DNA from 2 places in the Paenibacillus sp. OSY-SE genome. Region 2 is predicted to be linked to the other one. Evidence: riboswitches for the same ligand, from Rfam matches in the RefSeq annotation. Region 2 holds a riboswitch; the other holds the start of a gene.
The links. A riboswitch is a leader RNA that binds a small molecule or an ion and turns the genes downstream of it on or off. The one in region 2 is predicted to bind glycine.
Positions count from the first base shown of each region.

Region 1: linked by a shared signal. The riboswitch ahead of gcvT (glycine cleavage system aminomethyltransferase GcvT) and the one ahead of A372_RS0112050 (amino acid carrier protein) in region 2 are both predicted to bind glycine.

Region 1 is NZ_ALKF01000166.1:38,559-49,139, reverse strand. It holds gene A372_RS0109080 (PASTA domain-containing protein) at 16-1,623, shown strand; gene A372_RS0109075 (GNAT family N-acetyltransferase) at 1,970-2,851, shown strand; gene A372_RS0109070 (phosphotransferase enzyme family protein) at 3,040-4,026, shown strand; gene gcvPB (aminomethyl-transferring glycine dehydrogenase subunit GcvPB) at 4,349-5,806, opposite strand; gene gcvPA (aminomethyl-transferring glycine dehydrogenase subunit GcvPA) at 5,803-7,155, opposite strand; gene gcvT (glycine cleavage system aminomethyltransferase GcvT) at 7,177-8,280, opposite strand; glycine riboswitch at 8,368-8,476, opposite strand; glycine riboswitch at 8,477-8,571, opposite strand; glycine riboswitch at 8,765-8,877, shown strand; gene gcvH (glycine cleavage system protein GcvH) at 9,064-9,453, shown strand; gene A372_RS0109045 (hypothetical protein) at 10,014-10,220, shown strand; gene A372_RS0109040 (hypothetical protein) at 10,204-10,581, shown strand, end outside.
Region 2 is NZ_ALKF01000175.1:42,060-52,640, forward strand. It holds gene A372_RS0112010 (hypothetical protein) at 1-1,378, opposite strand, end outside; gene A372_RS0112015 (histidine phosphatase family protein) at 1,544-2,125, opposite strand; gene A372_RS38585 (MFS transporter) at 2,534-2,896, shown strand; gene A372_RS0112030 (DUF418 domain-containing protein) at 3,128-4,210, shown strand; gene A372_RS0112035 (TetR/AcrR family transcriptional regulator) at 4,312-4,893, opposite strand; gene A372_RS0112040 (hypothetical protein) at 4,982-5,221, shown strand; gene A372_RS0112045 (aldo/keto reductase) at 5,441-6,418, shown strand; glycine riboswitch at 6,808-6,906, shown strand; gene A372_RS0112050 (amino acid carrier protein) at 7,057-8,406, shown strand; gene A372_RS0112055 (AraC family transcriptional regulator) at 8,657-10,276, shown strand; gene A372_RS0112060 (ABC transporter substrate-binding protein) at 10,394-10,581, shown strand, end outside.

The DNA of each region.
Region 1 (10,581 bases), on a different contig from region 2:
TGAAGGAGCAAGAGAATGAGTGCTTACATTGGGGAAAGATATGAACTTTGCAAGGTCATTCTACATTTAGCAGACGGAGTCTTATATGAAGCGATAGATCTATCCTTGAAGAGAGATGTGTTTATTTATCTTGTCGAAAATACGGGAACGGGGAAAGCCGAAGAAAGCAAGCGCGCTTTCGGTAAGGTGTCTCATTTTTCAAATAATCGTTTCTTCCATATGCTTAATGCAGGAACATCAGGGCAAAATTTCTTTGTCGTATTCTCTGCCTATACAGGAATGCCGCTCGTGCGATATATTCAGCACCATGCTTTAAGCTCACAGAAGATGCTGTCGATGGTGTACGAACTGGGTAAGAGCATCCAGGACGCCATGGAGGAACAGATTAGCCGGTTCCCGATTACTGTAGAGAACTTATGGATTACTGAAGACAATCAGATTATGATAATGAACTATTGGACGGAAGCAGAGCCGGGGCAATTCGGAACGATGGGCTTATGCTATTTAATGTATCAATTAAGTACGCTGCATTTGAACGTTCCGGCGAACTACGACACGTATGAGAGCCGTTTGACAGCCGCCTTGAAGGATTTGGCGCCTACTCAGAAGGAAGCGGTTCTAGGTCTCGTTCGACGCGTATATTCAGGGGATTCGTCCATGTTCTCTTTCATGGTGACCTTGCGCGAGATTATGGATCAGCCGAATGGTCCTGTCCTGTCGCGGATGCAGCCGACTTCAGCGGCTGCGGCACCTGTCTCGAATCTACAAGATGATGACGAGTCAGATGATGAAGATTACGACGACTATGAGACGGAAGAAGAAGCTAATAGTCCATTTGCGAATGCAGAATCGGGATCGGACAAAGTCGGGCGCAGTAAAATGCTGCTCGTTGTTGCCTGTGCCGCGGTCTTCGTCTGTGTTCTCGGCGGCGCCGTGCTCTGGGCCAACTCCATATCGAAGTCGAATGAGACGGCAGCTATAACGGATAACAATTCTCCTGCAGAGACGAGCGAGAATACGGATTCCACTCCGGCGGCGAACGGGGACGATGCAACGGAAACACCGTCCGATGAAGGCCAAGCAACTAATAACGAAAATAGCGATAGCTCGAATCAGCCTGAAGCATCGACTGACGACAGAACATCGACGGATAACAGCGGGTCGAAGAATGGCGGACAATCTACTGATTCATCTTCCGGAACGGGCTCTGGCGACAAGACAACCGGCACGAAGCCGGACAATTCAGGCGCTGCTGCGAATCCGGATGCCGGTTCAGGCACGGATACAGGCACGGATGCCAATCCAGACACGACTCCTGAGACTACTCCGGGTACGACACCAGATACGACGACGCCAGGAACAACGCCTGATGGAGGCGAGACGGGTACAGCGACGGATTCCTCGGGAGAGCCGGTTATGGAGGGTCAGGTGCCGAGTTTGGTCGGTCTGACGAAGGAAGAAGCGGAGAAGGCGGTGCTCGCGGCCGGCCTTCGGTATAGCTTCGTCCTCGAGAACAATGAGGAGCAAGCACCAGGTCAGGTGTTCAAGCAAGAGCCTGAAGCAGGTGCTGCAGCGAAGAAAGGCGACCGTGTCAATTTCTATATCAGCCGTGAGAAAAAATAATAAGGCATGGTGAAGAGGGACTGACTTTGCAAGACGATGGATTGCAAGCCAGTTCCTTTTTTTGTCTTGTTTTAGCGTTGTTGCAATGCTTCATGCTGCCTCCCATTGCGTCCATTGGATAACGTGCAGTAGAATCTACTCATTTCAACACAATAGCGCCACTTGATTGGAAATCTTCCAATCAAATGATGCTGAATCATAGCCTCAATACGAATTGAACGAAAATCTGTTGGACTCATTCCAATGAAACAGCTTGTCACCGCATCTCATACCTCAAACTAATGGATGAAATCCAACAGAACTAAAGTACGTCATCTACAATTTGAAAAGGAAAGGATAGGTTGAAATGATTACGATTCGTCCTGGCGGCAATGCTGCCGAGTTGGTTGAATTTATTGCAGATCTCAATAAGGAAGAGACACATCATGTAGGGTATTGCGGGACGGAGAAGGAAGAAATCGAATCCGCCTTGCATGATACTTTTGACAGCATTGGCAAAACATTCTGGACAGCTTATCGAGCTGGAGAAATAATCGGGACGATCGGCTTCGACATCGATGAGGAGGAACGGGCAGCTGAGATGTGGGGGCCGTTCATACGAGCGGAAGATTGGTTGGATGTGGCTAAAGAGCTGTGGCATCAATCTGTAGCTGTGGTGAAGGAGCAGGTGAACGCGATATCGGGATTTTATGATGCGAATCATCGGCATGCCGCCGAATTCATGAGCCGTGTCGGGGGGCAGAACAGAGGAGAGCACCTCATTCTTCTCGCCACGCCATCTCTATTATCTGAACATTCCGCAGCCGGGGTGGATATTCAAGAGATTCAAGCAGACATGTACGAGCCATTTGTCCATCTCCACCAGGCTTGCTTCCCATCGGCTTATTATGACGGACGCACTATCCTGAACAGATGCAACTCCGATCATAGAGTGTTCGTCTCTACGACAGCGGATCGAAAGCTGCAAGGGTACGTTTATGTGGAAGCCAATCTGGAATTCCAGGAAGGGAATATCGAATTTATTGCGGTCTCGCCGGAATACCGTCACCATGGCATGGGGGAAGCACTGTTGAGACACGCCCTACAATTTCTTTTTAAGGACAAGGGGATTCAAGAAATCTCGTTATGTGTCGATATGCATAATGAGAAGGCGATTCATCTGTATAAAAAAGCCGGGTTTACTGAGAGACGTGTACTCTCTCATTACCGTATCGAGCTGCACTCATAACCATTGAAGAAGAGGCTGCTCCTCAACGGTTGTAGAATCTTGAAGTATACTAGAATCCTTGTCTCGCCCGATTGTGAACAGAGTCTTCTCACAACCAAGTAACGATTGCATGGCTGGGCGGGTAGGGTCAAGGATGTTCCCTGGCCAGAATGCAGACCGATACTATTCAAGTAAAGAGGGTGATGCGGATGGATAATCATTCCATCGCAACCGAAGCATTGTCGTCTTATGCAGTACAATCGCCAATCATTGAGTTTATTCGTCACAATGAGAATTTGACGTATAAGATCACTGACGGAGTCAGTGGGTTGTCCTATCTGCTGCGGATTCATAAGCCTGTCCATGACGAGCTTCATGGACTGCAGCATTCCGAGGCTGGACTGAATGGGGAGATGCAGCTGCTGCAAGCGCTGGGAGAGAACTCCGCATTGAACGTTCAGGAGCCTGTCCGTAATCGAGAGGGAGAATTTGTTACCCGGGTTGCTTGCGGGGACACCTATATCCAGTGCACGGTATTGCAGTGGCTGGAGGGACGGGATTCTCAGCTGGACGATTTCTCGTCGAGGGATAATGTCCTTCAGTACGGACAGCAGGTCGGCATGCTGCACCGCTATACGAGCGGCTATGCATCAGATCTCGCTTGTGATAGACCTGCCTACGCCAGCATCGGTGAGAACAGAGCCATGCTGGAGCGGCTGAAGTTCGGCCGCGAGCACGGTATATTTACTTCAGCGGATTACGACACGGTGAGCGAAGCATTCGCAATGATTAATTCCCGTCTCCAGACCTATGAGCGCAGTCCCGACACATGGGGGATTATCCATGCCGATATCAACAGAGGCAACGTCATTGTGACTGAACGGGGATTCACCATCATTGATTATTGCCTGTACGGACAAGGCTATTTTTTGTATGATGGGGCCGCCGGCGCACTGAGTGTTCCTTCCCGGGCACGGGATGACTTCATGGAGGGGTATGCATCGGAGTATTCTGCCCCCCGAAGCGGTACGCTGGAACTGCTCGAAGGGTTCATGCTGCTGCACATCCTCGGCTACTATTCGTTTCATATGATGAACAGCGCGGTTCATCCAAAGATGCGGGAGAAGATGCCGGTATTTTGCCAAAACACCCTGACTCCATTTTTAAGGGAGCGGCCGATATTTTATGAATTGTAATGGAGTTAGTCGCTTCCGATTCACAGAAAGAACCTTGACCGCAGAGGTCAAGGTTTCTTTTTTTTATTCCATATAACTAGATATGTGATTATTTATCGTGTTGGATGGGATGAACGGTGTTCTTATTGGAGGTATGGCGAATACGTTCAAGTTGCTGGCGGACTAGACCCTGCTGACGATAACAATGGACGTTTTCAAAAGAAACTAAGCAACCTTAGCCCGGCACAATACCGAACTAAGGTTGTTTAATCGAGGCTTTTTTAGTGCTGTCCGCTTGACAGGGAAAGTTCACATTCCAATCAAAGGTGCAGCCTCTTATTTATTAATTACATGCGCAATTCAAGACCGGCTTGCGTGCAGCTTGCGTCTCGTCAAGTCTTCTAACGTCTGTATTGTGTGGCGCATTGAGCAGCAGCTCCGGATTCTGTTCTGCCTCCTGCGCGATTTGAATCATCGTGTCGATGAACGAGTCGAGAGTTTCTTTGCTTTCCGTCTCAGTTGGCTCGATCATCATACATTCCTCGACGTTCAACGGGAAGTAGATGGTTGGCGGATGGAAGCCGAAGTCGAGAAGACGTTTGGCGACATCCAGCGTGCGGACACCGTATTGCTTCAGCCCTCTGCCTGACATGACGAATTCGTGCTTGCACACGCCAGGGTAAGGGATTTCGTAATAAGGCGCCAGTCTATGCATCATATAGTTCGCATTAAGCACGGCACATTCAGACACTTGGCGCAACCCTTCCGGCCCATATGTGCGGATATACGCGTAGGCGCGAACGAGAATGCCGAAGTTGCCGTAATATGCTTTAACGCGGCCGATGGATTCGGGCCTGTCGTAGTTTAATCCATACGTTCCATCCTCTTTCTTGGCCACGATTGGCTTCGGCAGGAACGGAATGAGCTTGCTCTTCACGCCGACAGGTCCTGCACCCGGACCGCCGCCGCCATGCGGAGTGCTCATCGTCTTGTGCAGGTTCAAGTGCACGACGTCGAAGCCCATGTCTCCCGGGCGGGTAATGCCCATAATCGCGTTCGAGTTCGCGCCGTCGTAGTAAATAAGGCCGCCTGCTTCATGGACGATCTCGGCAATCTCGACAATATGCTCTTCGAATAAGCCGAGCGTGCTCGGATTCGTCAGCATAAGCGCGGCTGTATCGGGACCGACGACAGCACGGAGCGCATCAAGGTCAACCAGTCCTTTGTCGTCGGACTGAATCGTAATCGTCTCGAGGCCGGCAACCGTTGCGCTGGCTGGGTTCGTACCATGCGAGGAATCTGGCACGATGACCTTCGTCCGGGTCTCGCCACGGCTCTCGTGGTAGGCGCGAATCATCATCAAGCCCGTCCATTCGCCATGGGCGCCTGCCGCAGGCTGAAGCGTCACTTGGTCCATGCCTGTTAACGCGGCGAGATCGTTCTGAAGCGTATATAACAGCTCCAATGCTCCCTGGATGCTCTGTTCCGGCTGATACGGGTGAATCTTCGCGAAGCCGGTGAAGCGGGCTACATCTTCGTTAATCTTCGGATTGTACTTCATCGTGCAGGAACCAAGCGGATAAAAGCCATTATCGATGCCGAAATTACGGCGCGAAAGCTCCGTATAATGGCGGATTACATCAACCTCGTACACTTCAGGCAGCTCGGCAGGTTGACTGCGGAGCATAGATTCGGGAATCAGTTCTCCGAGATTGACCTCGGGAACATCGAGCTCAGGCAAAGAATAGGCGACACGTCCGGGTTTGCTGAGTTCGAAGATGAGCTTTTTGTCCGGTTTCATAGACATGCCTCCAATCGGTTCACAAATTGATCGATTTCGGATTTCGTTCTTCGCTCGGTAACGGCGACGAGCATATGACCTTGCAGTTCAGGATAGGCTATGCCCAGGTCGTATCCACCGATATAACCGTTATCCAGCAGTTTTGCTTGAACGTCATCTATATTTGCGCCATCAGGCAGCTTAACGACAAACTCATTGAAGAAAGGCGCGTCAAAAGCGAGCGCGAGCTCGGATTGTTGTGCGAATACGCCAGCGGCGTAATGAGCCTTCTGCACATTCAGGTTCGCGACTTGCTGAACTCCTGTCTTGCCCATTGTCGACAAATAAACGGATGCGCACAGCGCAAGCAGCGCCTGATTGGAGCAAATGTTGGACGTTGCCTTCTCGCGCCGGATGTGCTGCTCTCGGGCTTGCAGCGTCAAGACGAATCCGCGTTTGCCATCGATATCCTTCGTCTGTCCGACGATCCGTCCCGGCATCCGTCGCATGAGCGGTTCTGCCACTGCGAAGAAGCCGCATGTCGGGCCGCCAAGTGAAGCGGAAATGCCGAACGGCTGCGCATCGCCGACCACGACGTCCGCGCCCAGCTTGCCCGGCGTTTCCAGCAGCCCCAAGGTGATCGGGTTGGTGCTGACGACGAGCAATCCTTTCTTGCTGTGAATGATCGGCTCGATAGCACGCAAATCCTCAATGCAGCCGAAGAAGTTCGGCGATTGAACGATGACGGCTGCGGTGTCCTCCGACACAAGAGCTTGCAGCTCCTCCAGATCGGTGACGCCGTCCTTGTAATCGACTTCCACGACATCGAGATTCAGACCGCGCGCAGTCGTGCGCACGATTTGGCGGGCTTCCGGATGGACAGCGCGCGAGATGATGAGTTCCTTGCGCTTCGTCGCTCCGCTGGCCAGTGCGCCTGCTTCTGCCAGAGCAGTAGCACCGTCGTACATGCTGGCATTGGCCACAGCCATACCAGTCAATTCACAAATGTACGATTGAAACTCGAAGATGGCCTGCAGTTCACCTTGGCTAATTTCAGGCTGATACGGGGTGTACGCCGTGTAGAATTCAGAACGGGACACCACGTGATTGATAACGACAGGCACATGATGATCATAGAGACCGGCGCCCAAGAAGCTGGTATATCGTTCAAAGTCGGCGTTCTTATCCGCCAATTCCTTCATATGCTTCAGCAGGGCTGCTTCGTCAAGCGCCTCGGACATCGGCAGAACGCCCGGATAGCGAACGGAAGCAGGGATATCTTGAAATAGTTCCTCAATGGAGGAGATGCCGATGACCTTCATCATGTCCGCTTGGTCCTGTGCCGTCATCGGGATATAGCGATGCTTCATAGTTGGATTCGCTCCTTCTGTTTAGTTCGTCGCTCTTTTGTAGAATGGGGCTTTGATGACACGGGCCTTCAGCTGCTTCCCGCGAATTTCGACCATTACTTCCGTATCCAGCTCACTGTAAGCGGCATCAATTAAGGCAAGGCCTAGATTGCGCTTGAGTGTAGGGGACTGCGTTCCCGTCGTTACCTCGCCAACAGGATTCTCGTTGATTAATACAGGATAGTGGGAGCGTGGAATGCCCTTGTCTATCATTTCAATTCCGACAAGCTTGCGGCGAGGCCCATCAGCCTTCTGGCTGGCGAGTGCTTCCCGTCCGATGAAGTCTCCCTTATCCAGCTTGACGAAGAAACCAAGTCCTGCTTCAAGCGGCGAAATGTCGGCCGATATTTCTTGCCCATATAGCGGAAGCTTCGCTTCGAACCGCAGCGTATCACGCGCTCCCAACCCAGCAGGTACAAGCCCGTGCGCTTCGCCTGCTCTCATTAGCTCTGTCCATACCTGAGGCGCGTCTTCTGCTGCTACATACAGCTCAAATCCGTCTTCCCCGGTATACCCGGTACGGGAAATCAAGGCGCGCACGCCGCAGACGGCAGCGTCCGTCACAAATTGAAAAGGCTTCAGCTCAGCCAGCGGCGCGTCCGTAACATGAGCCGCGATCGCTTGCGCATTAGGACCTTGCAGCGCGAGCAATGCCGTGCTGTCAGACTTATTCTCTAGGACGACGTCGGCAGGGAGATGTTCTTGAAGCCATGCGAAGTCCTTGTCAATGTTGGAAGCATTGACCACCAGCATGTAATGATTTGCAGCCAGCCGATAAATGAGAATATCGTCGACGACGCCTCCGTTCGGATTGCATAAGAGGGAATACTGTGCTCTCCCGTCGACGAGACGGGTGACATCGTTCGTCGTCACGTGCTGCAGAAAGGCTTCTGCCGAAGAACCGCTTACCATAAATTCGCCCATATGGGAGACGTCGAACAAGCCTGCCTGAGTGCGGACGGCTTCGTGTTCCTTCTGAATGCCGCTGAATTGCACCGGCAGTTCCCATCCGCCGAAGTCGATGCAGCGAGCGCCGGGATAGTCGGCGTATAACGGGAATATCGGTGTTCTTTTTAACTGTGACATGACTTCACCTCGATCGTCTTATTAGTTAGGTATTGATAAAATAAAAAGACAGGCAGAAGAAAGCCAGCATGCCTGCGCCTACTGTATTCCTTCCGCTCTGTCCTTTGTACCTGAGAGTTACCTCGCGCATTCGCATACGCGAACGTTCCGAGTTTCCCCTTGGGTGACTCTAGTGAAAGAGTTCTCTCCAGAGATGCGTCCGGTAAAAGTCCTTTTGCCTGAGAGATTCACCCGTATGGGCTTACTCCTTCGGCGTTACCTGAGTGCGGTAATCTCTCCCCTTACCATCATTCGCGTGTGCAGTTGTTATACCTACATTATTACTTGATGCTTCCACACATTGTCAATCCATTTTTTGCGGATTGAAAAAAATGTTGTCCGAAATATTGACATATATCGAAGGCTGAACTACGCTATAGATGCGTGTTTTTGAACAACCTAGATTGATGTAAAATGCAACCTTGTTAAATTCATACAACGCGGATGAAGATGATTGGGAGAGACCGACACGGGGTTCCTTGTGCCGGCACCGAAGGAGCAAGCTGCCAACCTGCCGATTGGCAATTAATCTCTCAGGTACATGTACCGTCATCTGACGCAGCTCTGGAGAGCGCATTAGCCACCCAAGGGGTAAATTCGATCGTGTCCATATCGGCAGGATCGAGCACAAACTCTCAGGTACCGAGGACAGAGAAGAGGGCGAATAAGGCCTTTTCTTGTCTTTTTTTTACATGCGTATCTACACTACCAACTACAATTATGATGAAGAAATGAGGCGTTAGCATGAGTGAAGTGAAAGAGAATTTATTGTACAGCGAAGAACATGAGTGGGCTTTCGTCGTCGATGAACGCACCGTACGCATCGGAATTTCCGATCATGCACAGGCTCAATTGGGAGATATCGTATTTATTGAATTTCCTGAAATCGGTTCCACGCTTTCTGCGGGTGACAGCATGGGTTCAATTGAATCGGTAAAGACGGTATCGGAGCTGTATTGTCCTGTCAGCGGAAAGATTACGAAGGTGAACACCGGGCTGGAGGATGCGCCGGAACAGGTGAACAGCGCGCCTTACGACGGTGGTTGGCTTGCCGAACTCGAGATCGAAGGCAGCATGGAGGAAGCGCTCAAGCATTTGTTAAGCGCGGAGAAATATCAGGAGCTTATCGATTAAGCACAAGCAGCGAGATAGCAAGCGACACCTCCCAGTAATCGCGTTATGCGATCAGTGGGGGGTGTTTTTGCATTCGCAAGAAAGGATATAGAGCGTGGTGTCTGGAATCATATATAAGAACTACTACGGTCGAAGCAAGCCCCATTGGAAAATATAGAGCAGGGTGTACGGATTGGGCGGCTAACGGCATATAGACTGTATTCTGTACAGTGAATTTGGCTACATCTCTGACCAAAAATTCGAAGTTAGTAAAGAAGAAATACTGAACAAGGTTACGATTAACATAAGCTTAAAAAACTTAGAAATACCATATATTAAGAAAGAAATGAACGAGGAAGACGATCACGAACGATACAGTGATTTGAGATTGAAGGAATTGACTTATCATTTTACACTAATAATGATGTTGATGAAGTTGCTCTATTTATGAAAAAAATTGTTATAATTGAAAAGAGGACATACTGTGTTAAGACAGCTGGTAAACTTTGCGACCTAATTAACAGACGGAAAGAGCTAAAAGACAGATCTCCTTAAAAATTACTAGAATGGATGTAAGGTGTATGAACTACAAACTAACAAGCAAAGCAGAAGAAATAAGCAAGTCTGAGGAATTACTATATGAGGTCTTGTTTAAACCGATTGGCTTAGACCAATCAGCGAGACAGCTGCTTAAAATTCCGGGAGACGAGTATCATTTTGTGGCGATGGAAGAGGATGAAGTACCCGGAGTGATGCTTGAGGAGAATTCGATTGAACAGACAAACTAGACTGCATTCAAGCATCTTTGGCATCATTATTTTAATATTGCTATTCACTGTATCTCTCAACACCGATGATAGTGAAGCGGTCATAAAAACGCAATACGAGCCTGACCAATATACAAGCGACGACCTTCAAATTATAGACACCAAAACGGGAGACTTGTTACATATAGGCATGACTAAACAAGAAATTACGGAGCTGTACGGCAAAGAGGACAAAATCCAGTTTAACCTGTACCAATATGGCGGATTGCGCATCGCTTATCGAGATGATGTCGTGGTCCAATTTTTCCTATCCATTAATGATAATCAATCGAATCGATTTCAAACGTACAGAGAAATTGGTTTAGGAGATTCATTAGAACAA
Region 2 (10,581 bases):
CGCGATGGCGCACGATATCGCCGGGATGCAAAACAAGCAGAGGTCCCCACGATGGATTCTGATCATGCATCGATTTTAACAGAAGTATCATCCGCTGAAAAATCATGTCGATTTCCGCATGCTGCACCAAGGCGCCCGTCACGGCGGCCGCGACCACGTGAGCTGCGTAGAATCCAGACCGCATATGTTCAGGCAGCGGACCCGCGGTGCTCAACAAAGCTCGTAATTGTGCAGTAAGGGACTCGTCCCGATTTCTCCAATTCTGAATTTGGTCCAAACTGTGATTTTCCAGCGTATGCAGCTTCGTCGTCATGATGGCGGCGGCCACGATCTTTGCAGACAGCTTGGCTTCCTCAGCGCCGACAACTTTTCCTTCCAGACGGATGTGGGTCAGATCTTTGTCCGTTTCTGTCTCGATGAGCTGCTCCCAGATATTAGCCTGGTCGAATTGCAGGATACCTACGGCATAGGCGGCTAAATATCCTCTCAAAATGTCAGCTGGATGGACGTCAGTCTCCGAACCGATATTTTTGAGCGCGGGAATTCCCGAAGTGGCCGCCCGGATTCCACGGAAATAACCAATCAAACCGATCCCTGCCGCAGGTCCCAGATTGAGTACCCCTAGGACGTCTGATGCCGTCTCGTCTATACGATGAGCCCAATATTCAGCCAAATCATCTCCGAGATTGTTCGCAAGAAGAGCCGCTCGTACCGTATCCGCTAATTCTTCAAGCAGTCCCGTATCGGCATGCAAAATATCATGCCCGCCCGTTTCGTGGCCCAAGCTGGACCAGGCCAGCAGGCCCCGTTGGGCATGAGCGGGAGGAAGACTTACGATACCCGTTTTCAAGCCTATCTGGGCTGTTCCGTCAATCGGGATGGTATACGGACCGAATTCCGGCTTCCCCCACTTAACGAGCGGCGGTATCATGCTCAAGTCTGGACGTTTCACTCTCGCTCTGTCTTCAGCGCTTAAAAAACCGTCGTACAGATCGCTCACCATCTCCTGAAAAGCTTCAGTGGCATCCGCATTGTAGCCTTCACCGTTCTGCAGTATGGTTTGTGCGACATCGAACAGCAGAAAGGCTGGTCCTTCGCGACGGGGATCGTGAATTAAAATATCGGTGAACCCTTCTGGACCCAGTTGATCCAACGCTCTAAGGAATGGTTCGACGACTGCGTCCCGGTACAGAACAGGCAGCTTTCTGCGTACTGCTTCCAATCTGCCGCGCAGTTGGTGGTAATCCGTCGGGTCAGGCGGGCCGGGAATATTGGAAACGACGGCCTTTCTGACATCTTCAACACATTGCGGAAGGTTCCTTATATCGGGTTCGAACGTAACTTCTTCGTTCGTGAGCACATCGTTTCGTTCAAGCATCGTACATCCTCCGTTATATAAATTTATTTACATATGTAACTTATCCCACATAAATAAAGTTATCCCTAAAAATAGAATACCAGTACAAATATGTAACAGTGAACAAATAGAGTTGTGCAAATCTCATATCGTCTGCAATGAAACGAATAAAAGTTTTCAGCCGTTTTAGGTCCAAATATGCCGTATTTGTTGTACCTCTCCATCTGCAAATTCAATCAAGAAAACATCAGGATTCGTCAGTTCCATGCACGTCTCGAAACCGAATCGAGCATCGTAACGCTGCAGCAGCAGTGTCATTGTAATCTGGTGGGTAACCAATAGATGCGTTTGTTGTTCACCGCCCCGTAAAAGTTGATCTACCAGCTCGCTAACCCGCTGCTGCACCTCATGATTTGACTCTCCCTGGGGAAATTTCTTTTCCGGGTGTTCGAAATGCACACGTAATTCGGCCAGGATGGCCCCTATATCTTCATTACGGCTGACATTACCCAAATTCAGCTCCTTTAATTTGTCATTGATAGACACCGAAAGCTGTAATTTTTCAGCGATGATGTTCGCCGTTTCACACGCACGACGGTAGGGACTAGAGAGAAGGTTATCTGTACTTACTACACCTTGGCGCTGTAAAAACTCACCTAGCAGCTTCGCCTGTTGAACACCTTCTCGCGTAAGAGGCGTGTCGGGATCATTCAATGTCAGGCCCTGTTGGGCCCTACAATGGCGTATGACATATAGCTTGGTTGACATCAGGTATTTAGCCACTCCTCTATTTGAAATAAGTATCGTGCTAGACCTATTTTAGACTTGGAGCAGTTATTTATTCACGATATAGAGCACTCCGACAAATATCTTGAATGTCGGCTTCGCTGAAAATGTCAGACCAATGCCCATGTTCTTGGTACAAACCATTTTATTACATATAAGATTCTTTTATGGAATTGATAAGTATAACTTTTATATCAGTTGCACAGATTAACCTGAGGAAGAGATTTGAATTCATTAATTGTATGGAGGTGTCGATTTGCAAACGGGCTGATTTATTAGCTCTTTCATCTATCCCTCTCATCATGACGTTAGGCAACTCCATGTTAATTCCTGTCCTTCCTGAGATACGGAGGCAATTACATTCCCATCGTGCTGCCTCTGGTCGGTGATATGTTCGACAATGAGAAAGACGTCAGCAGCGGACTTGGCATGATTGAGACGGCCAATACTTCTGGCAAAGTATTAAGTCCTATATTGGGATCCGCGTTGGTTGCTATTGTCTGGTATCTTCCATTCTGGTCTATACCAGTGCTCTGCTTCATCTCCATTACATTGGTCCTCTTTTTTGTTAAGAAGCCGCAGAAGCCTGAGAAAAAGCCTGTTCCTATCCGTATATTTCTTCATACAATCCTTCAGTTGTTAAAGGATAATTTCAGATGGCTCATGGCGTTGTTTATGATCGGAGGCATCGGCATGTTTATGCTGTTTGGGCTGCTGTTCTTTTTGTCTGAAACATCATTTTCAAGAAAATAAAAAAGGGACTCTGCTTAGGGGCCAAACTGACGTGGAAAAAGAAACTTGCGTTAAAATAGCGAAAAAGTGATTTTGTTGCCGATGATATTGCGAATTCGAATCCGCGGTTGTTGCGGGTTCGTTTTTGTTATTTTCATTATTATGCATGCCACTTGATTTTGCTTTGCTTTGCGTGTACTATTTACTTACCGGTAGGTAAGTAAAGTTTGATTCATCAGAAAGGGGGATTACATGAGCGCACCTTCGTCAAGAATTGTTGGATTTGACATAGCAAGGGCATTCGCGATGCTTGGCATGATGATTGTGAATTTTAAGACAGTAATGAATGCAGGTGAAAATGGACCCGATTGGCTTATTGCCTTTGCAGGCTTGTTTGAAGGAAGGGCATCTGCTGTATTTGTCGTGTTAGCAGGGGTTGGAATTTCATTAATGACTAGGAAAGCAAGAACCTCTAATAATCCTTTACTCATTCAAGATTATAGACAAAGCATCTGGAAGCGTTCTTTGTTTTTATTCAGTGTAGGAATGCTGCTGTACCTCTTTGGTTGGAGCGGAGACATTTTACATTATTACGGCCTGTATATGCTGATTGCCTCCTTTTTCATCTTGTCCTCGAACAAGACGATCCTTACAGCTTTTCTGGGTTTTCTGTTCACCGCTCAACTTATGCAGATCGCGCTTAATTATTGGCAAGGCTGGAACCCGTTGCTGCCATTTATGGATTACTTAGATTTTTGGACAATCAAAGGATTCCTTCGCAATTTGCTGTACAACGGATATCATCCGCTGTTTCCATGGTTCTGCTTCTTCCTGCTTGGCATGTGGTTGGGGAGACAGAATGTAATGGACCGTGCTTATCGCAAAAAAATCGTATGTTACTCGATAATAACAGCTGTCGTCTTGGAGGCTCTTGCTTTTTATCTCATCAAGGTTTCCAGCTCGGCCATCGGACTCGATGCAGCACAATTTCTGTTTTCAACCAAGACTTATCCGCCTAATCTATTTTATATATTATCCAGTTCAAGCACAGCGGTGGCAGTGATTGTTGTCTGTATCTATTTCGCCGAAAAATTCACCGATCACTGGTTTACCATCACGATGGTCAGGACTGGTCAGCTGGCTCTGACGCATTATATAAGCCATGTATTTATAGGGATAGGTCTATTGGCACTCCTAGGAAAGTTAGAAAATCAGACGCTCGCGTTTTCGATCCTTTATTCGCTCGCATTCTTTTCCGCAAGCGCTTTGTTATCGTACATTTGGAGAAGCAGATTTACACGAGGGCCGCTTGAAGCCTTGATGAGAAAAATCTAACGAAACAAAAAGCGGGGGAGTCCCTTAAGTAGAAAAACTACTTTTGAGACCGCCCCTGCGCTTTGCAATTGACATTTTAAACTACGATCTGGCTATCGAGATTAATCTTCACTTTTGAACACATTATGGACGGCTTCAGCCCAAATCTCATTGTAATCGATATTGAATCCCATGAGCATATAATTGCCGATGTTATCAATAACCATCGAGAGTAATTGTGCCTTGGTTGTCAGCTTCTCATTCGTAACGACTCCGAATTGCGCACCTTTCGTTAATAAGTCAACGAACCCGTTCATGAACCCTTCTGTAATGCTGTAAAACGTTTGGCGATATTTTTCATTTCGGATGGAAACCAAGATATACTCGTTAATGACCCGAGAGAAAAAAGCATCATTCTCTTGATCCTGAATCATTTTAAAGCCATCGGACAACAACTTCGCTTGGAAATTATTTTTCGTATATGCTTCAATCGTAAAATACTTTGCAAAATCGATTTCTTTACATATTTCCTCGAACAGAAAATCCACTAGTTCTTCTTTAGAGCTAAAATAATAATAGACGGCCGGTTTGGTAATACCTACTTCCTTGGCAATCATGGCCATACTTGTCTTATCAATCCCATGCTCGGCAAAAAGGGCGTAGGTGGTGTCTACGATTCTTTTGTAAGTCTCCGTATTGTTCACAGACTGGGCTCCTTCTTCTTCTGTTAATACTTACCGGTAAGTAAAGAATACAAAAAATAAAAAACAAACGCAAGTTCAGAGCAGTCCGATGAAGCTGCATGCATTCGAAAATGCAGGCAGTCAGGAAGGGATTGCCGCATCAGGCGACATTCAAATATTCCCTGTGGGAGAGAGGCACTCTTGCCAATGGGGACAACTGTTATCTTTTCTAAAAATGGAAATCGTCCCTTCCTTTATGGAGAAGGTGGCGGATGAGTCCGGATTGGGGAAGCTTTTTATGAGAACGACAGGTCTGACTCCTCTGCAATATTCCAATCAGACAAGATGAAACTAAGGCCGCTTCTCGGAATTTAACCAGGGAACGGCTTTTTTGCAATCCATACATTTGTCGGGGAATTATAGAAACGCCGTTCGCTCTGCAAGCAACGAATGGTTGCTCAGCCTAAGCAAGTTCAACGTCCTTTCTCCAATCGTAAGTTTGTTCCATTATGGTATAATTGCTACATATAAACAGCACTATGAATATTGAAAAGAGGAGCTGGTTATCATGAATTTTCGCCGCCTTGGCAATAGCGGGTTGAAAGTGTCTGCATTAGGATTAGGGACGAACGCATTCGGGAAACGTTCCGACAAACAGACCTCGATCCGAATTATACATAAGGCTTTGGATCACGGGATCAATTTTATAGACACGGCCAATATTTATGCGAATTCCGAATCAGAGCGAATTATCGGACAGGCATTGGAAGGAAGACGTCATAACGTGGTGTTGGCGACAAAAGCCGGGTTAGTTCGCGGGGAAGGTCCGAATGATCGCGGGTCGTCGCGCTGCCACTTGCAGCAAGAGCTGGACAACAGTCTGATGCGGTTGAAGACGGATTATGTCGATCTCTATCAAATCCACACGTTCGATCCCCATACACCGCTGGAAGAAACGTTAAGAACATTGGACGACATGGTTCGTTCGGGAAAAATACGATACATCGGGGCGTCGAATTATGCCGCGTGGGAGTTGATGAAGGCTGTAGGTATTAGTGAGCACCTTGGATTGAACCGCTATGTGTCCATTCAGACAAGCTACTCTCTCGCCGATCGGACTTCAGAGCAAGAGCTCGTCCCTCTATGTCAGGATCAGGGGATTGGCATCATCCCGTATTTTCCGCTGGCCGGTGGTATTTTGAGCGGGAAATACAGTTCTACGGAAGCGGTACCGGAAGGTTCGCGGGCGGAAACCGATCCTAATTTTAGTAAGTTCCTTAATGATGACCGCATTGCTCTGAGCAGAAATATTAGCAGTGTTGCTCACGACTTAGGCTGCACTCCCGGTGCGCTTTCCCTGTCTTGGCTCATTCACAGACCTTCCGTGTCAACCGTTATCGTTGGTGCTACAAAGGTTGAACAACTAGAGGAGAATCTGCACAGCATCTCGATAAAGCTGGATGCGAATCAACTGGAAGAGCTGGATCAAATCAGTTATCCTTTCCGCTATGGAGAGCCGTTCGCTGTTTACCGATTGCCGGAGTGAAAGATTTAGCCTAATTCGATAAAATGAATAGCACCGCGGGTTCATCTCGTCTCTTCATGAGGCGAGATTTTTTATTCACCCTGGAGGCCCATCAATTATGCTCTATGGGTAGAAAAGGGAGAAATACGCATAATGTACATTTTTATTGCATATTCATTGCATATATTCATGAACGTGCATAAGTGAAGGCTAAAGAGAGCCTCGGGGGATATATTACCATTTAATCAGCCTTGCGAAATGATAGTCTGTTCTCTATAATGTAGTATAAAACTTTATAGCTGGATGAAGTTTACGGGAGACAGGCAGCAGTCTGGCCGAAGGGGTAAAGCTCTCAGGCGCTTGAATTATCGAATGAAGAATTCGAATGCAATGCAAGCAGGACCGTAGATGGACAGGACTCTGGAGAGACTCCGTCATGGAGCACCGAAGGGGCAATACGGGTGATTTCACACGTTAAAACTCTCAGGTAAAAGGACAGGGATTGCAGAAGTGCAGGCATCGTTTTGCGTTGGAATTGTGACTAATCTCACTTATTCTCGTATTTGCTATTCTGCAAAAATGTCCCCGGAGTCAAATCAACCGATTTGGCTCTTTTTCATGTCGTTCGGCAATAAATAAAGATCATGAGGGGAATTTCTATGCACATGATAGAACAATGGTTAGGCAGCGTGAATCGTTTTGTATGGGGGCCGCCGCTTCTTATTTTGTTGGTAGGAACGGGAATTATATTTACATTCCGCCTTGGATTGCTGCAGGTGATTCGTCTGCCTCTTGCCCTAAAGCTCGTGTTCAAAGCTAAAAATGAAGGCGAAGGTGACGTAACCAGCTTTGGTGCGCTGGCTACCGCTTTGGCGGCAACGATCGGTACGGGCAACATTGTCGGGGTAGCTACTGCGATTAAAATAGGTGGACCTGGTGCGTTATTTTGGATGTGGATGGCGGCGTTCTTTGGAATGGCAACCAAGTATGCAGAAGGACTATTGGCCGTAAAATTTCGGAAGATTGACGATAATGGACAGATATCGGGCGGCCCTATGTATTACATTGAAAAAGGTTTGGGCATTAAATTTAAACCGCTTGCCGTTTTCTTCGCCGTGAGCGGAGTATTGGTTGCACTGTTTGGAGTGGGCACCTTCCCGCAAATCAATGCAATCGTGTCTTCCGCGCAGTCAAGCTTGGGCATCCCCGTAGTTGTTACGGCGGGTGTTGTGACTCTTTTGACAGCATTGGTGACAATTGGGGGGCTCAAGAGCATCTCGCATGTAACGACCAAAGTCGTACCTGTGATGGCCATTATTTATTTGATAGCGAGCAGCATTGTCCTTATTGTTTTTGCGGATCAGATTCCTCATGCGCTGTCGCTCATATTACATGGCGCCTTTAACGCGACAGCAGCAGGGGGCGGATTCCTCGGCGCAACGGTCATGATGGCGATTCGGAATGGTATCGCAAGAGGTGTATTTTCCAATGAATCTGGTCTGGGCAGCGCTCCGATTGCGGCAGCTGCGGCAAAGGTGAAGTGGCCTGCGGAGCAAGGGCTTGTATCCATGACGGGCACATTTTTCGATACGATTATTATTTGTTCTCTGACGGGATTGACATTGATTATAACCGGGGTTTGGAACGGCTCGACTGATGGGGCAGAGATGACCCAAGCGGCGTTTGATGCAGCTATGCCGTATGGATCCATCATTTTGATGTTTTGCCTTATACTGTTCGCTTTTACCACGATTCTAGGCTGGAATTATTACGGCGAACGTTGCATGGAATATTTATTTGGAGTCAAATCCATTCTGCCTTACCGCATCGTGTTCATCGTCCTGATCGGTCTGGGCGCGTTCATCAAGCTTGAGCTGATTTGGCAGCTCTCGGACATTGTGAATGGCTTAATGGCTCTGCCGAACCTCGTCGCGCTGCTAGGTCTATCCGGTGTGGTTGTGACGGAAACTCGTCTTTATCTGAAGCATATGAAAACACATAAAAAGTGAGAGGATAAAAGGTTGGAGCTGCTTCTTTTGTTGTTCAATCTGTTATCAAGAGTGGTACCGTGAGTTCATCTCGTCTCTTAGGGAGACGAGATTTTTTTATGTAAATCAAGGCAACTTGTTAATTCTGTGCTGTGAACATTGGACAGATGGAACCAAGCATGAGAAAATAAGAACCTGACATTGAGAATCATTCTTACTCATATCGAAAAATCATTATGTTTAGATTTAGATGAAGCTGGAGGAAAGAGAAGTGGACGAAGGGAAACATCATATTTTTTTACATAAAGCATTGCTTCAAATCAAACAAATCGAATGCATAGCAGTCGATGCTACGTCGGGCTGGGAGAGACATGAGCTTGCTTCTCATACCTTATTGTTCGTGACGGAGGGTCACGGAAAATTATACATGAACGATGAACTTCAACCGATAGATCTATCACGGAAATCCGTTTATTTGTTGCCTGCTGGCTTCGCACTTGCAGCTGAGAGCGACCCGACTCAATGTCTGAGTCTGTGCAGAATTGCGTTTGACATGTTTCGCGTTACGGAATGGACCGAGCTGAGAAGAGTGTATGAGAAGGAGTCAACGCTTCCCGAACATGGGGAAATACGGGTCAAGCAGTACCAACGCGTTCGGCATCTGATTCAATTATTGACTAGGGGCAGAGCTTCTCTAAACGAAATGGAAGATTCACGCAAGCAATTGTACTTGCATGAGCTGCTGTGCGTACTATTGGATAACAAAGCGGCGCCTATTTCCGAGCGCACCGAAAAATCGCTAGAAGGCACGATTCAGTACATGCAGCAGACTTATCATACGGATATCACCCTAGGGAAGCTGGCGGACATGGCGGGTATGCACCCCTCGTACTATTCCCAGCTTTTTAAACAAAAACTGAAGAAAAGCCCAATCGAGTATTTGACCGATTTGCGTATGAACCAGGCAAAGGTGCACTTGCTGGTATCGCGTGAGAAAATTCGTGACATCGCCCGTGATGTTGGATATAAAGATGAGTTTTATTTCAGCAGGAGGTTCAAAGTGTACAATGGCATAGCGCCAACCGTGTACATTAAGAAACATCATAGCAATATCGTATCTCTTTCGCATCCTTATACAGATCATTTATTAACGCTAGGCGTAAAGCCATTCGCAACACACATCGATAAGGAATCGCCATCCATGACCAAGCCGGTCTATGATCGGGTATGGGAAGACTTCAGGCAAACTTTATTGAAGCAAAAGCCTGATTTGATTTTATGCAAGGACCACATTTCGCTGCAAATGAGAAAGTATATAGGTGACATTGCACCGGTTGTGACGATTCCCTGGACGCGATTGGACTTGTTCGGACATTTGCATGAAATAGCCCGGCTTGTGGGCAAAGAACAGGCAGCTCGAGAGTGGATTGAACGCCACGAACAGAGAGCGGAACGCGAGCAAAAAAAAGTAAAAGCGGTTATCGGCGATGGAACGGTCGGGCTGCTCACGCTTGTCGATAACGAAGTGAAGCTTTACGGCGCACGCAACATCGGGCATGTGTTTTATCGTTCCTTGCAATTAACACCTCCAGAGCGGATACGAAAAGAAATGGATAAGCATACGCCTGGTACGGTCTTCAATTGGACGTCTGCAACCACAAAAAATCTATCTGATTACGAAACCGATCATCTTTTCATCGTGGTCAAGACGGAAGGAGAGGCAAAAAGCAGATTAAAAGAATGGCAAGCGAGCGAGGGCTGGAGCCAGCATCCGGCGGTCAAGCATAATCGGGTATATGTGTTGGATTGGGACAAATGGATGGTATATGCTCCACGTTCTATCGATCAGCAGTTGGACGAAGCGGTGACGCTGCTCACGGCATTAAGGTGAAGATAATCCAAATTCAAATCTAAAGATATGACATGGATTTTTCAGAGGAATGTTGTCATAATAATGATTATCATTATCATCATACATAATAATTCAACTCAAAGGGGTTTTTTCGAAATGTTTACACGCCATCGGACCATGATGTTTACTTTCATATGTTGTTTGCTAGTAATGGTTGTTACGGCTTGCAGCGGGGCAGCGTCGACGAATACACAAGGCGGAACGGAGCAAGCAACACTGTCTCAAGCTGATGCCATCGATAATAAGCAGGATGCCAAAGCAGCAGGATCAGACAAACGGATTGC